Regions from separate parts of the Rhizobium sp. 10PS4 genome, predicted to be linked through region 1. Evidence: predicted binding sites of a transcription regulator. Region 1 holds the regulator's gene; each other region holds the start of a gene.
The links. Region 1 encodes PhoB, which activates phosphate uptake and scavenging genes when phosphate is short. Its sites were predicted from a motif close to TGTCATNNANCTGTCAT; they were not measured.
Positions count from the first base shown of each region.

Region 2: a site for PhoB is predicted at 4,161-4,177, ahead of RWJ89_RS04490 (PhoX family protein). Genes of this name have one in related genera too.
Region 3: a site for PhoB is predicted at 3,342-3,358, ahead of ugpB (sn-glycerol-3-phosphate ABC transporter substrate-binding protein UgpB). Genes of this name have one in related genera too.

Region 1 is NZ_JAWDIW010000007.1:236,903-242,437, forward strand. It holds gene argF (ornithine carbamoyltransferase) at 1-79, opposite strand, end outside; gene RWJ89_RS15695 (aspartate aminotransferase family protein) at 127-1,323, opposite strand; gene RWJ89_RS15700 (GcrA family cell cycle regulator) at 1,744-2,277, shown strand; gene phoB (phosphate regulon transcriptional regulator PhoB) at 2,599-3,282, opposite strand; gene phoU (phosphate signaling complex protein PhoU) at 3,431-4,144, opposite strand; gene pstB (phosphate ABC transporter ATP-binding protein PstB) at 4,189-5,004, opposite strand; gene pstA (phosphate ABC transporter permease PstA) at 5,020-5,535, opposite strand, start outside.
Region 2 is NZ_JAWDIW010000002.1:320,596-326,130, forward strand. It holds gene RWJ89_RS04465 (hypothetical protein) at 1-745, shown strand, start outside; gene RWJ89_RS04470 (DUF4087 domain-containing protein) at 829-1,194, opposite strand; partial or broken gene RWJ89_RS04475 (hypothetical protein) at 1,217-1,676, opposite strand; gene RWJ89_RS04480 (TetR/AcrR family transcriptional regulator) at 1,848-2,513, shown strand; gene ilvC (ketol-acid reductoisomerase) at 2,563-3,582, shown strand; gene RWJ89_RS04490 (PhoX family protein) at 4,251-5,535, shown strand, end outside.
Region 3 is NZ_JAWDIW010000001.1:603,965-609,499, forward strand. It holds gene RWJ89_RS02730 (carbohydrate ABC transporter permease) at 1-888, shown strand, start outside; gene RWJ89_RS02735 (carbohydrate ABC transporter permease) at 888-1,703, shown strand; gene RWJ89_RS02740 (sugar kinase) at 1,722-2,696, shown strand; partial or broken gene RWJ89_RS02745 (anion permease) at 2,765-3,144, opposite strand; gene ugpB (sn-glycerol-3-phosphate ABC transporter substrate-binding protein UgpB) at 3,454-4,776, shown strand; gene ugpA (sn-glycerol-3-phosphate ABC transporter permease UgpA) at 4,841-5,535, shown strand, end outside.

The DNA.
Region 1 (5,535 bases):
GGGTGAGCGCATCGTTCATGATCGTTCTGAGATCGGCGGATGTGACCGCCGAAAGATCGAGGAAGTGTTTAGGGCTCATATCGTCTACTTACCTGTACCTGTGCTGCGCCCGAAGCGGCAATTTCTTCAAGCCGTCTTCTTGACCTTGGAAGCGCGGATGCTCTCGGCGGCGCGCTCGACGCGGGCAAGGCCCTCGCGGGCTTCCTCGGCGGTGACCACGAGCGGCGGAAGAAGGCGGATGACGTTGTCGCCGGCGGGCACGCCGAGCAGATGGGCGGCGCGGATCGCCTGCAGCAGTTCGGCTGAGGGAACGGCAGCCTTGATGCCGAGCAAAAGCCCCTCGCCGCGCACGTCTTCGATCACATCGGGATAACGATCCTTCAGCGAGGCGAGACCCTGGCGGAAGACGAGTGCTACGTCGCGCACCTGCTGGAGGAAGCCATCGGCAAGGATGATGTCGAGCACGGCGCTGCCGACGGCCATGGCAAGCGGATTGCCGCCATAGGTCGAGCCATGCGTACCGGCCTTCATGCCGGAGGCGGCCTCTGATGTGGCAAGGCAGGCGCCGAGCGGGAAACCGCCGCCGATGCCCTTGGCGACCGCCATGATGTCGGGTGTGATGCCCGACCATTCATGGGCGAAGAGCTTGCCGGTGCGGCCGACGCCCGTCTGGACCTCGTCGAGGATCAACAGCAGGCCGTTCTCGTCGCAGAGCTGGCGAAGCGCCTTCATGAACTCGCTAGTGGCAGGACGGACGCCGCCTTCGCCCTGCACCGGCTCGATGAGGATGGCGGCCGTCGCCTCGGTGATCGCGGCGCGGACCGCTTCGATATCGCCGAAAGCCACCTGATCGAAACCCGGCGCCTTGGGGCCGAAACCTTCGAGATATTTCTCCTGGCCGCCGGCGGCGATCGTCGCCAGCGTCCGTCCGTGGAAGGCGCCTTCGAAGGTGATGATATGGAAGCGCTCGGGATGGCCCTTGGAAAACTGGTAGCGGCGCGCCGTCTTGATCGCGCATTCGAGCGCCTCGGCACCCGAATTGGTGAAGAACACCTTGTCGGCGAAGGTGGCGTCCGTCAGGCGCTTTGCCAGACGCTCCTGGCCGGGGATCTCATAGATGTTCGACAGGTGCCAGACCTTGTCGGCCTGCTCCTTCAATGCGCCGACCACATGCGGATTGCTGTGGCCGACGGAGGTGACGGCGACGCCGGCGCCGAAATCGAGATATCGCTCGCCACTTTCGGTGATCAGCCATACGCCCTCGCCTCGCTCGAACCGCAGTGGGGCACGAGAATAGGTGTCATAAAGCGCGGCTTCAGCCATGGCGCGATCTCCATCAAAGTTGCCGGGCAATGACTCCGGCTAAGGAAACCAGGCCCGAAAAATCAAAAATGCCGCCTTGCGGCGGCGAGTGGCACTATTTCCTTTTCGCGCTGCAATGTCAACAAAACGGCGCCCTTAGCGTATGCAGCAAGGGTGTACAGCGGCATTTTCAGTCATCAACAGGCATTATTGCAGAAATGACACGCAGGGGCAGCAAGTTGGGGAAAACTACGAATTCGATTCATCCGGATTCATGCGACTCTTGTCACGGAGTCAGCCTCACACTAGGTTAAAGATCAATTACTAGACTGCATGCGGCGGAACTAGTCACCAAAATTGATCAAGCGTTTCTTGTTTCGGAGCTCCCGGGACAACGGTGAGGGATTCTGCCATCACCAACGCAAAAGGTGGAGACAGGGCATGAACTGGACAGACGAGCGGGTCGAGAAACTCAAGAAGCTTTGGGCCGAAGGACTGAGCGCCAGCCAGATTGCTGCGCAGCTTGGCGGGGTCAGCAGAAACGCGGTCATCGGCAAAGTGCACCGGCTGTGCCTTCCCGGCCGTGCCAAGGCCGGCGGCACCAACACCGCGGCGCGAACGCCGAAGCGCAACACATCGGCGCCGCGCGCACCGAACTACGCCTCCCGGATCACGACCCGCACCGTCACCCGCCAGCAGGGCGCGACGATGCTGAAGGAAGAGATCGAGATCGAAACGATCGAGGAAATGGAATACGTGCCGAGGGGCAACGTGGTGGTGCCGATTTCGCGCCGCCTCGGCCTGACGGAACTGACCGAACGCACCTGCAAGTGGCCAGTCGGCGATCCGCTGAAGGACGACTTCCATTTCTGCGGCTGCGAATCCCCCGACAATTCGCCTTATTGCGGCTATCACCAGAAACTCGCCTACCAGCCGGTGAATGAACGCCGCCGGGCAGCGGCGCGGGCCAGCTGAACGAGCGAACATCGTTTAGAATGCAGAAAGCGGGCCGAGTGGCCCGTTTTTTTATGCGAGTGGATGGAAGCGCTTATTGCGAGATGGCTGCCCCTCACCCTAACTCTCTCCCCGTAAACGGGGCGAGGGGACTTGCCACACGAGAGGTGGAGGACGGGGAACGGAGACGTCGCAGCGGGTCCCTTCGCCCCGCGAGCGGGAGAAGGTGGCGGCAGCCGGATGAGGGGCGGTCTATCGCCGCGAACCGGACAGCAGCGGGACAAGCCCGAGCACGACGAAAAAGTCGTCGGTCGACTCTGTCAGTAACCAGAATGGAAGCCCTCAGGCTTCCATCGAATAACCGGCGCCGCGGACGGTGCGGATGACGTCTTGCATGTTGGAGAAATTCAGCGCCTTGCGCAGACGGCCGACATGGACGTCGACGGTGCGCTCGTCGACATAGATATCGTGGCCCCAGACGCCATCGAGAAGCTGCGAGCGGGAGAACACCCGGCCCGGCGACGACATCAGGAATTCCAGCAGGCGGAATTCGGTAGGGCCGAGGCGGACTTCGCGGCTCTTGCGATGGACGCGATGGGTTTCGCGGTCGAGCTCGATATCGCCGCACTTCAGCACGGTCGACAGCACCTCGGGACGGGCGCGGCGCAGCATCGCCTTGACGCGGGCAACGAGCTCGGGGGTCGAGAAGGGCTTGACGACATAATCGTCGGCACCCGTCGACAATCCGCGGACGCGCTCGCTCTCCTCGCCGCGCGCCGTCAGCATGATGATCGGCAGGCGCTCGGTTTCCGGCCGCATGCGCAGGCGCCGGCAGAGCTCGATGCCGGAGACGCCCGGCAGCATCCAATCGAGGATGAGAAGATCGGGCGTGCGCTCCTGAAGCCTCATTTCGGCTTCGTCGCCACGAAGGATGGTATCGACCTCGAAGCCTTCCGCTTCGAGGTTGTAGCGAAGAAGCACGCTGAGGGCTTCCTCGTCTTCAACAACTGCAACTCTCGGGATCATGCGTGTCGGTCTCCTCGCGCATCATCCTTAAATCAGGGGGTGATTTAAGCAATTCATCCTGCGCAAATTCAGAAATTGGCTGCGACCTCTTTGCGCGCCCCGGACGGGCGCGCACGCAATTGACTGGTCCGGCGACTGGCCCGGGCGGTTATTCCGTCACCGCGCCGACGGTGTTGGCGCTGTCGTCCTTCGGACGATCGCCTTCCGGCTGTGCGCCGGTCGTCATGTAAAAGATCGTCTCGGCGATGTTGGTGGCATGGTCGCCGATGCGCTCGATATTCTTGGCGCAGAAGAGAAGATGCGTGCAGCTAGTGATGTTGCGCGGATCCTCCATCATATAGGTCAGAAGTTCGCGAAACAGCGAGGTGTACATCGCGTCGATCTCGTTGTCGCGTTCACGGATCGCATTCGCCTTGTCGGCTGAACGATTGGTGTAGACATCGAGCACTTCCTTGAGCTGGACGAGCGCCAACTCGGACAGATGCTCGAGGCCGCGGGCGAGCTTGCGGGGAACGCCGGTGCTTTGGACGGCGATGACGCGCTTGGCGGTGTTCTTGCCGAGGTCGCCGACGCGTTCGAGATCGGCGGCGATGCGGATCGAACCCATGATTTCACGCAGATCCGAGGCCATCGGCTGACGGCGGGCGATCGTCACGATCGCCTTGTCGCCGATTTCGCGTTCGGCGTGATCGAGGATCACATCGTCCGAGATGACCTTCTGCGCCAGCGCGGTATCGCCGTTGACGAGGGCGCGGACGGCTTCGCTGACCATCTGCTCGGCCAGGCCGCCCATTTCGGAAATCCGCCTGGACAGGAACTTCAGATCATCATCGTAGGCAGAAAAAATATGTGTCGATGCCATGGGGCTTTATCCTCGAATAACGGGAAGGCTTGGTGTCGCCAAAATCAACCGAAGCGACCCATGATGTAGTCCTGGGTGCGCGGATCGTCGGGATTGGTGAACATCTTGTCGGTGTCGTTCTCCTCGACGAGATTGCCGAGGTGGAACATGGCGGTGCGCTGCGAGACACGCGCGGCCTGCTGCATGGAGTGGGTGACGATGACGATCGTGTAGTTCTCGCGCAGCTCGTGGATCAGTTCCTCGACCTTGGCGGTGGCGATCGGGTCGAGCGCCGAGCAGGGCTCGTCCATCAGGATGACTTCAGGGCTGACGGCGACGGCACGCGCAATGCAGAGGCGCTGCTGCTGACCGCCCGACAGGCCGGTGCCGGATTCATGCACGCGGTCCTTGACCTCGTTCCAGAGGCCGGCGCGCTGCAGGCTGGTTTCGACGATCTGGTCGAGATCGGCCTTCGACTTAGCAAGGCCATGGATGCGCGGGCCGTAGGAGACGTTTTCATAGATCGTCTTCGGGAACGGGTTCGGCTTCTGGAAGACCATGCCGACGCGGGCGCGAAGTTCGACGACGTCGATATCGGGATCATAGACATCGTCGGTATCAAGCGTGATCTTGCCGGTGACGCGGCAGCCGTCGATCGTGTCGTTCATGCGGTTGAGGCACCGCAGGAAGGTCGACTTGCCGCAGCCGGACGGGCCGATCAGGGCGGTTACGGTGTTTTCGCGGACGTTCAGGTTCACATCGAAAAGCGCGCGCTTCTCGCCGTAATAAACCGAGACATCCTTTCCGATCATCTTATAAGGGACGTTGCTCATCTTCTGATCCAGCGCCTTTTCAACTGCAGCTTCCGTCAGCATATTCATGATGTTTAACTCCGTTTACCAGCGGCGCTCGAAGCGACGACGCAAGAGGATGGCGCCCATGTTCATGACGATCAGGAACAGGAGCAGGACGATGATGGCACCCGAAGTACGCTCAACGAAGGCACGTTCTGCCTCGTTGGCCCACATATAGACCTGTACGGGCAGAGCCGTCGAGGGATCGAGCGGTGTCGTCGGCGCGTTGGCGACGAAGGCGACCATGCCGATCAGGAGCAGCGGCGCGGTTTCGCCGAGCGCGTGCGCCAGGCCGATGATCGTGCCGGTCAGGATGCCCGGCATGGCGAGCGGCAGCACATGGTGGAACACCATCTGCATCTTCGAAGCGCCAAGGCCGAGCGCTGCGGCGCGGATCGACGGCGGCACGGCGCGCAGTGCCGCACGCGTCGCGATGATGATCGTCGGCAGGGTCATCAGCGTCAGCACCAGGCCGCCGACCAGCGAGGCCGAGCGCGGCAGGCCGATGAAGTTGATGAAGACGGAAAGACCGAGCAGACCGTAGACGATCGAAGGGAC
Region 2 (5,535 bases), on a different contig from region 1:
CTGCGGCCTGCTGCTTCTGTCCTGTGTTTCGCCTCGCCACATGCTCGGCACCGGATGGATCAGTTGGCGCTTTCCGATCATGACGGCGCTCGTCGCCATGGCGATGGTGTGCCCGTTCGCCAATCTCACGCGCCGGCAAGCGCTGTTGCTGGCACTCATCATCAATCTCGCAGTCTTCGGCCGCACCGGCTGGGTCGGCTGGAACTGGTGGCTGGCACAGAAGGATGTTGCCGCCGTCGAGGCTGTGCTTAAAAAGGTGCCGGCCGGTGCAGCCGTGTTGCCTCTGGGACATGAACCCGAGACAGTGAGCGGTCTTGCCCACTCGAACCGGCATTTTGCCTGGGGGTTGGATACTTTCCGGCACCTGCCGACGGTTGCCGTGCCCTTGTCGCATGCTTTCGTGCCGACGCTCTTCACGGCAAAAGGCAAGCAGCCGCTCTCCGTTCTGCCGCCATGGTCTGAGATCGCAGTTCCCGAGGGCAATCTGCTGTCGATCGGCGTGCTTTCATGCCCGGCAATGATGCAGGAATATAGAAACTTTACGCCTTACCTGTCGGATTGGCGCAGGCGTTTCGATTTCATCCTCGTCGCCAATGCCGATATCCCCGACCGCTATGTCGGCACCTTGATGCCGGCGGGCCTGACGCTGGTCGAAGATGCGGGTTTCGCAAAGCTTTACGCGATCGACAAGGCGATGCCGGCAGAGCCTCTCTCGATCCCTGCTGGTTGCGCTACGGCGTCATAGGCTCCGGCTCGTCGCGGATCGACTGCCTCTGGGCGAGTGGATCGTGATCGCGGCCGCCATCCGGTATTCGGGCGATGGGTTGGTCAGCCGGGGAATTTCAACGCCTTGTCAGCACGGCATTTGGCGAGCTTTAACTGACGGAAGGAGAGGATGCGGGTGATGCGGTTCTTGCCATCCGTTTCCACACTCATGCAGGCGCAGGCATAACCGTAATTGCCGTTGGTTTTGACATAATCATGTTCGGAGATGTCGGAGATCAGCTCCATGCCTTCGACCTCGCCGGCATCGTCGCCCTGGGTCATGATTGTCCAGGTGTTCTCCGCGTCCTCCAGCCACCAGTTGGCGGGCGTCGGATTCTCGATCCAGCCGCAGCGCGTTTCGGCGGCCTGTGCGTTTGCTGCGATGGCGAGAGCTGTGGTCATGACCGCGGCGGCTATCCAGTATCTCATTGCCTTTTCCCCACGACAAATGTCAGTTGTTGATCGCGATGATCGCCCAATGGCTCGCCTCGCAAGCGTTGTCGTCGCAGACCGCGCCCATCCAGACGGCGCCGCCGGCCAGCATGACGCCGTCGCTGTTGACGAAAAGATCCTCGTATTGCTGGCGTCCGACGGCGCGGCGCGTCTCCGGCGTCACGAGATCGTCGAAATTGTCGATGAAATCCTCGGCGTTCTCGACGTCGTAGGTCTCGCCGTTGGCCTTGACCGTCAGCGGGTACTCGGCCAGGCCAGCGATTGTCTCGGCGTCTCCCGAGCGCATCGCCCGAACGAGTCGGCGCAGCGGCCGATCGAAGCTCGCGGCATCGCCGTGCAGTTCCTCGATGCGGTTATAGACCTCGTTTTCCGACTGGGGGGAAGGCGCCGGTGCTCGGAAGCGCAGTTCCCAGAAGCATCGTTCCGGCGAGGAGAAGGGCTGCAGGCAGGCGCGGCATGGAAGGCTCCGGCAAATGGCGTGGTGCGGCATTATGCGGTCCCTGATATTGCGCGCCTATCCAATTCTGGTGTCTCACCGAGCTTTCCCGTATAAAAAATCTATCCAGGCTTCTTGACGACCTGATCGGTTTGTCGCATAAACCTCACGAACCGTACCGTACGGTACGTATATGGGAGCCATGACCGTGTCCGTCGATACCGCAGAGCCGAGCGAATTTTCGCCGCGCCAGAACGCCGTTCTGGAGCAGGCGCTGCAGTTGCTCGTCGATGGTGGCGAGAAGGCGCTGACGACTTCCGGCGTGGCGCGCGCCGCCAATTGCTCGAAGGAAAGCCTCTACAAGTGGTTCGGTGATCGCGACGGGCTGCTGTCGGCGATGATCGCCTATCAGGCCAGCAAAGTGCGCACCTTCGAGCGCAACGGCGAGCGGCTGACGGCGGCGAGCCTGCACGACCATGTCGTCATTTTTGCGCGTGACCTGCTGGAGGTGCTTGCCGGCGACGTCTCGCTGGCGCTCAACCGGCTGGCGATCGGGCAGTCGAACCGCGAGGGATCGAAACTCGGCAAACTGCTGCTCGAGCGCGGCCGTCGCCAGATCGACCGGCGCGCCATGGCGCTGATCGATGCCGGCAAAAGGGCAGGGCTCCTGCGTTTTGCCGATGCCGACGAGGCTTATCACACGCTTTACGGCCTTGTTGTCTCCGACCTGCATGTGCGCATGCTGCTCGGCGAACCAGGCCTCAAGGATACCGCACGCCAGGCGGAGAGGGCCGTCACCGCCTTCCTCAGGCTTTATGGCACGGACAAGGTTCTGGCGGAGATGCCGGTTCTCGGCTGATTCCGCTTTAATGACAGTCAACAAGACAAGCAAAGGGAAGGAACTTCAAATGCGCGTCTATTACGATCGTGATGCCGATCTCAACCTCATCAAGGCCAAGAAGGTCGCCGTCATCGGCTATGGTTCGCAGGGCCGTGCCCATGCGTTGAACCTCAAGGACAGCGGCGCTCAGAACGTCGTCATCGCACTCAAGGCCGGTTCGCCGACCGTCAAGAAGGCCGAAGCCGATGGCTTCAAGGTCATGACGGTTGCCGAAGCTGCCGCCTGGGCGGACCTGATGATGATGGCGACCCCGGACGAACTGCAGGCCGACATCTACAAGGCCGACATCGCCGGCAACATCCGCGATGGCGCAGCCATCGCCTTTGCTCACGGCCTCAACGTTCACTTCGGTCTCATCGAGCCGAAGGCTTCGGTCGACGTCGTCATGATCGCACCGAAGGGCCCGGGCCACACGGTTCGCGGCGAATACCAGAAGGGCGGCGGCGTTCCCTGCCTCGTTGCCGTTCATCAGAACGCTTCGGGCAATGCGCTTGAACTCGCTCTCTCCTACGCCTGTGGCGTCGGCGGCGGCCGTTCGGGCATTATCGAAACCAACTTCCGCGAAGAGTGCGAAACCGACCTCTTCGGCGAACAGGTCGTTCTCTGCGGTGGTCTCGTCGAGCTCATCCGCGCCGGTTTCGAAACGCTCACCGAAGCCGGTTACGCGCCCGAGATGGCCTATTTCGAGTGCCTGCACGAAGTGAAGCTCATCGTCGACTTGATTTATGAAGGCGGCATCGCCAACATGAACTACTCGATCTCCAACACGGCCGAGTGGGGCGAATATGTCTCCGGTCCGCGCATCATCACTGCCGAGACCAAGGCCGAGATGAAGCGCGTCCTCAAGGACATCCAGACCGGCAAGTTCACGTCCGATTGGATGCAGGAATACCGCGCCGGCGGCTCGCGCTTCAAGGGCATCCGCCGCCTGAACGACAGCCACCCGATCGAAGAAGTCGGCGCCAAGCTGCGCGGCATGATGCCCTGGATCGGCAAGAACAAGCTGGTCGACAAGTCGGTCAACTAAGCGACTTTCCGCGCCGCATCGAACTTGGTTCATGCGGCGCGCTTTGCGGTTATCCTCCGTGCATATCGTCCTGCCAAGCCGTTGCCATCGGTAGCGGCTTTCCGCTTGCATCGGACTAGCCGGACAAGAGCACACAATGGTCGAAGCGTCGGGCTGCAACGTCAGCGGCCGGAGCCATGATGACGAGATCGCTGGCGTCCCAAAAGACGCGACCCGTTGCCGAGCCGGCGCGCAGCCGTGCGAGAACAATCCAGCCGTCCGGGTCGTCCAACTCGCCAAAGCCTTGCGAGGCGGCTAAGCTTGATGCCTCTGCGCGACACGAGAGGCCTCCCTGGATCGTGGCATGGCCAAGCATCTGGTGGACCTGAGGGGTCGCAGACCCGGCATAGGGACCGGTCAAGGCGAGCTCGAAAGCCTCATTCGTGTCGGAGAGCTCATCGAGCGATCCATTGTCTCATCTTCATGACGCATGAATCATAGGGCGGAGGCAACGTGCCGACTACGGCAACGTCCGGTCTTGGCCTTCGTTGAGCCGTGTCGCTCCTGCCTGAGAAAGAACAGCATCCTCAAGATGTTCCTGTCGCAAAACCGTAATATCGCGCCTTTAGGTTTAGAGCGGATCTAAAACAAGACAATTTGACACCAGTTTTTAACCGTGGAGGCATTGGATGAACGAGCATCTTTCCCAGAGGATTTTCCCGACGACTCAGCTCGAAGACGCGGATGGTGACGGCCACAACACCAGCGCCAATCCGACGATGGGTGAAATCATCGGCAAGCGTTTTTCACGCCGCAATTTTCTGCAGGGCTCACTTGCCGTTTCCGCCATTGCAGCCACGGTAAGCCCGATCGCGCTGATGAGCGCGGACGAGGCGCGCGCTGCAGACAATAAAGGCTCTGCCTTCAACTTCTCCGAAGTGGAGGCCGGCGTCGATGACAAGCATCATATCGCTGAAGGGTATGATGCCGATATTCTGCTGCGGTGGGGCGATGCCGTGCTGCCGGGTGCCCCGCAATTCGATCCGGCGAAGCAGACGGCCGATGCACAGAGCAAGCAGTTCGGCTACAACAACGATTATGTCGGCTTCATTCCGCTCGAAGGTTCGTCCGAGCACGGCCTGCTCGTCGTCAATCATGAATACACGAACCCGCACCTGATGTTCCCCAGCCTCGTCCAGGTGGTCGACGGCAAGATCAAGCAGGGCGCGCTCAGCAAGGAGCAGGTGGATGTCGAGATGGCGGCCCACGGCGGCACTATCGTCGAGATCCGCAAGACGGGTGGTAAGTGGCAGGTCGTCGCCGACGGCAAGTATAATCGCCGCATCACCGCCAACACGCCGATGGAAATTACCGGCCCCGCCGCCGGAAACGACCGCTTGAAGACCAGTGCCGACGTGACCGGCACCCGCGCCATCGGCACGATCAACAACTGCGCTGGCGGCGTCACGCCCTGGGGCACCTACATCATGGCCGAAGAGAACTTCCACGGCTATTTCTCCGGCGCGCTGCCGGAAGGTCACAAGGAAGCCCCGAACTATAAGCGTTATGGCGTTCCGGAAGGCGCCTACGAGTGGGCCAATTTCTACGACCGCTTCGATCTTTCCAAGGAGCCGAACGAGCCGAACCGTTTCGGCTGGATCGTCGAGGTCGACGTCATGGACCCGACGTCGGCGCCGAAGAAGCGAACCGCGCTCGGCCGCACCAAACACGAGGGCGCCGAGTCGATCGTCGCCAAGAACGGCAAGGTCGTCTTCTATCTCGGCGACGACGAGCGCTTCGACTACGTCTACAAGTTCGTGACATCAGCAGCGTTCAACCCGAATGATCGCGCCGCCAACATGAACCTGCTCGACAGCGGCACGCTTCATGTCGCCAAGTTCAACGAGGACGGCACCATGCAGTGGCTGCCGCTGGTCTTCGGCCAGGGTCCGCTGACGGCGGAAAACGGTTTCA
Region 3 (5,535 bases), on a different contig from region 1:
AGGAGCAAACCGGATCGGTTTGCTCCTAACTACTGGCCTTTCGTTATCCCGGCGCTGATCGTCATTGCGGCCGTCATTGTTTTTCCATGGGTGTTTACCCTTTGGATGAGCGTCAACAGCTGGACGCTTGGCCAGTCCCAGGTCTTTGCGGGATTGGACAACTATGCGCGGCTGGTCGTGGACGCGCGCTTCTGGGATTCGCTGTGGCATACGGTGCTCTATACGACGCTTTCCGTGGTCGTCCCCCTTTTTCTAGGGACGCTCGCAGCGCTCATCTTCGACGCTCAATTTCCGTTGCGCGGTCTTATCCGCGGCATATTCGTGATGCCGATGATGGCCACGCCCGTGGCCATCGCACTCGTTTGGACGATGATGTACCATCCGCAGCTCGGCGTCCTCAACTATCTCCTCTCCTTCATCGGCATCGGCCCGCAGGAGTGGATCTATAATCAGAGCAGCGTCATCCCGTCGCTGGTACTGGTCGAGACCTGGCAGTGGACGCCGCTTATCATGCTGATCGTGCTGGGCGGTCTGGCGGCGGTTCCGCGTGAGCCCTATGAAAGTGCTGAAATCGACGGAGCCAATGTCTGGCAGAAATTCCGCTATCTGACGCTGCCGATGATCGCGCCGTTCCTGATGATTGCCGTGATCATCCGCAGTATCGATGCGGTGAAAAGTTTCGACATCATCTATGCCATGACCCAAGGCGGTCCCGGCACGGCGTCGGAGACGATCAACATCTATCTCTACAACACTGCTTTCGCCTACTACGATATCGGCTATGGCTCAGCGATGGCGGTTGTCTTCTTCATCCTCATCGTCCTGCTCTCCTTCGTCCTTATGATGCTCCGGCAGCGCGTGAACTGGTCCGACGGGGAGGCACGCTGATGAAGCGCAAGACGCTCGATCGCATCGGACTGCTGTTTGTTGCCCTGGTGATGATCTCGCCGGTCGTCCTGTTCTTCCTCTGGATGATCTCCCTGTCGCTGAAATATGAGATCGACAACGGCGCCTATCCGCCGGTCTTCATCCCGGAGCGCTTAGCCTGGTCGAATTATCTGAAGGTCTTCGAAGAGAACAACTTCTTCCTCTATCTCTGGAATTCGGTGCTGGTGACGGGGGCTGCCACGCTTCTGGCGCTGCTGATCGGCGTGCCCGCCGGATATGGCATCGCGCGGCTGAAGGCGGAGAAGTCCGCGATGGTCATCATGATCGCGCGCATGACGCCGGGCCTTTCCTTCCTGATACCGCTCTTCCTGCTATTCCAGTGGCTGAACCTGCTCGGCACGCTCCTGCCGCAGATCATCATCCATCTCGTCGTCACCGTACCGATCGTCGTGTGGATCATGATCGGTTATTTCGAGACGACGCCGATGGAGCTGGAGGAGGCTGCAAGCATCGACGGCGCAACACCGTGGCAGGTTTTCCGCTTGGTCGCCTTGCCGATCGCCAGGCCGGGCATCGTCGTCGCCTTCATCCTGTCAGTCATCTTCTCGTGGAACAACTTCGTCTTCGGCATCGTGCTCGCCAGCCGCGAGACGCGCACGCTTCCTGTCGCGGTCTATAACATGCTGTCTTTCGAACAGGTCAGTTGGGGTCCGCTCGCCGCAGCCGCATTGATCGTCACCTTGCCCGTGCTGATCTTGACGGTGTTTGCGCAACGGCAGATCGTGGCGGGTCTGACGGCCGGAGCCGTCAAGTAAGCGGGTGAGACAACGAACTTGACGACTTCTTCTGCCTTCGAAGCGCCTCCCGGCCCGGCGCGCCGCGTTCTTTGTGTCGGCGCGGCGGTGATGGATACCCTGTTTCGGGTCCGCTCTCTGCCCGCCGGCCAGGGCAAAATTCTGCCCTACGACATGCTGCAGATCGCCGAGGGCATGGCGTCGAGCGCCGCCTTTGCGGTCGCCCGGCTGGGCGGCAATGCCAGCCTCTGGGGCGCAGTCGGCAACGATGCCACCGGCGAACGCATCATTGCCGACCTCGGCAACAGCGGCATAGACACGAGCGGCATGCTGCGCGTGGACGGCGCCCGCTCGGCCGTCTCGACCATTCTCGTCGATGATCAGGGCGAGCGCCTGATTGTGCCTTTCTACGATGCGGGCCTGCACGAGACAGTCAAGCCGGTCACAATAGAGGACGTTTCTTCTTTCGATGCGGTGCTGGTCGACGTCCGGTGGCCGAAGCTTGCATTGCGGACGCTGTCTGCGGCGCGAGAGGCGGGCAAACCGGCCATTCTCGATGGCGATGTCGCAGCCGATGGCGTGATCGAGATGCTTGCACCGGCGGCCAGCCACATCGTATTCTCGCAGCCGGCCGCCGAGCGCCTTGCGGGTGCAGCCGAGCTGGTGAAGGTCGTCGGCCTTCTGAAACGAAAGTTCGAGCAAGCTTTCGTCAGCGTCACGGCGGGCGAAAATGGCTCTTTCTGGTTCGAGGACCGAACCGGCGAAATCGCCCATCTTGCCGCTCCGAAGGTGAGGGCGGTCGATACGCTCGCAGCCGGCGATATCTTTCATGGCGCTTTCGCGCTGGCTGTCGCCGAAGGCTTGCCGATCGAAGAGACGATGCGCTGGGCATCCATGGCGGCGGCGCTCAAATGCCAGGTATTCGGCGGTCGTACCGGCGCGCCCAGCAGAGTCGAGGTCTGCGATGGCCTGCGGGATTGGGACGTGCCGATGACCAAGATGAGGGATCGTTGATGGAAGCGGTCCGAAAGCCAATGGTCTAAGGCTGAAAATGATCGCAGCGACGGGGAGTGTCACCCGACAACAACAATGTTGCCCGCCAAGCCCCAGCGGTGATGGTATGTGGGTCGAAAACGGGATATCTGGCCAGGTTACGCCAAGCAATGTCAGAGCTCCGCCTGTTTCGGCGCAAAAGCCCTGCATTGGGTTGAGACGCGTAATCTTCGATCCCGTCGCGTGGGCAATCCGCCATGGGATCGAAAAGCGCACCGAGTGCAGTTGCACTTTGGCATGAAAGGACGACCAAGGGCGGTACATGGAAATCACCCGCCAATTATCCTTGCGAATATAGGACATTGTCTTTCTAGCGTCATTGCCCATGGCCGAGGGAATGGAGAGAGGCGGACAGAAACTGGAGGGCTTCGCCGCACCGACGACGGTCTTTGTGTGTTGGGCGAATAAATCGAAGAAGCGCTCTTCCCGCGGCATCAGTTTTCGGAACCAGGTGAGCATCTGCGCTCCATCGAGTGTCGCAAAACTGCCACAAAGCACGCCGCTGCCCGTGAAAGGCTGTTTCCCAAAGCAGGGCCAGCGCGCAAATCGATCGGCCACTCAAACTCATACTTCCAGCCAGCGGCCCCTTATGACCGTCGGGCTTGGTGTCATCAAATGTTCATATGAACATTTCATATTTGCAAAGTGAAACTCGCCTGTTACGATCGGCTCACGTTCGTAGCGGGAGGCTATGAACCGACAACAAGTGGGAGTGAGGATGAACAAGATCGCTTTTTTCCTGTCCGCAGGACTGACCAGCCTTTCGTTATCTGTCCCGGCCTTGGCCGCCACGAAGATCCAGTGGTGGCACGCAATGGGCGGCGAGAATGGCGCGAAGCTTGAACAGATCGCCAAGGGGTTCAACGCGTCTCAGTCCGATTATGAGATCGTGCCGGTCTACAAGGGCACCTATGACGAGACGCTGACCGGCGCGATCGCGGCGTTTCGTGCCAACCAGCAGCCGGCAATCGTCCAGGTCTATGAAGTCGGCACCGGCACCATGATGGCAGCACAGGGTGCGGTCTATCCCGTCTACCAGTTGATGAAGGACGAGGGGGAGGCCTGGGACCAGAGCAAATTCATTGCCCCGGTCGTCGGCTACTACTCGGACACCAGCGGCAACGTCTTGTCCTTGCCGTTCAATTCCTCGACGCCGATCATGTATTACAACAAGGATGTCTTCCAAAAAGCGGGGCTCGATCCGGAAACACCGCCGAAAACATGGGCGGACGTCGAGGCCTTCTCGCGGACGATCATGAAGTCCGGCGCTGCCAAATGCGGCTTTACCAGCGCCTGGATTTCCTGGATCCAGACCGAAAACCTCAATGCCTTGCACGACAAGCCATACTCCACCAAGGCCAACGGTTTTGGCGGCCTGGACGCGGAATTCACCTTCAACAACGATCTGACGATCCGCCATTGGGGCAATCTGAAGAAGTGGCAGGACGAGGGGCTCTTCAAATTCGGCGGACCTGGCGGCGGCGATAACGCTCCTCCGATGTTCTATTCGCAGGAATGTGCGATGTACATGAATTCCTCGGCCGGCCGGGCCGGTGTCATCAACAACGCGAAGGCTTTCAAGGTCGGGTTTGCGCCGCTTCCCTACTATGACGACGTCATTCCGCAGCCGCTCAATTCGATTATCGGCGGCGCCACGCTCTGGACGCTGAAAGGCCGCCCGGAAGAGGAGTACAAGGGGGTCGCGAAATTCTTCACCTACCTGCAGAAGCCGGAAGTCCAAGCCGATTGGCATCAGTTCTCGGGCTACCTGCCGATAACCGAGGCTGCGTACAAGCTGGGCCAGGACCAGGGCTATTACGAGAAGAATCCGGGAGCAGATATCGGCATCAAGCAACTGACGCGGGTGACACCCACCGACAATTCGAAGGGTATCCGGTTCGGCAACTACGTTCAGGTGCGTGGTATCATCGACGATGAGTTTGCAGCCTTGCTGGGCGGTAAGAAGACGGCGAAGGAAGCGGTTGATTCCGTGGTCGCACGAGGCAACGAACAGCTTCGCGACTTTCAGTCCGCCAACTAATGGGCTCCGCGACGGGGGCTGGTGAGAGCCGGCCCCCGTTTCCCATCCGTCAGTGTGAGGCTCCATGCAAACCAAACGGACCGTATTTCCCAACAAGCTTTTGCCTTACCTGCTCATCGCACCCCAAATTTTCGTGACCGTGGTATTTTTCCTCTGGCCCGCGGCGACTGCATTCTGGCAATCTTTCCTGCGCCAGGATGCCTTCGGCTTCAAAACGAATTTCGTCTGGTTCGAAAACTATCGCCGGCTCTTTGCCGATCCGATCTACATCAATGCCTTCGGCCACACGCTCGTCTTCGCTATTCTCGTGACGGTCCTGTCGACGGCGATCGCGTTGCTCCTGGCTGCAGCGGCGATGCGCGTGTTGCGCAACTCTCGAATTTATTCGACCTTGCTCATCTGGCCCTATGCCGTCGCTCCCGCGATCGCTGGCATTCTTTGGTGGTTCATGTTCAATCCGTCGATCGGTATCGTCGCCTATATGTTGCGTACGATGGGGATCAACTGGAACCACCTAATCAATCCCGACCACGCCATGGTCCTGATCGTGATCGCGGCGACGTGGAAGCAGATATCATATAACTTCTTGTTCTTCTTGGCTGCGCTGCAATCCGTCCCGCGCTCGCTTCAGGAAGCCGGGGCCATCGACGGAGCCGGTCCAGTGAAGCGTTTTTGGACGATCGTGTTCCCGCTGATCTCGCCGACGACCTTCTATCTGATTGTCATCAACATCGTTTACGCGATGTTCGATACGTTCGG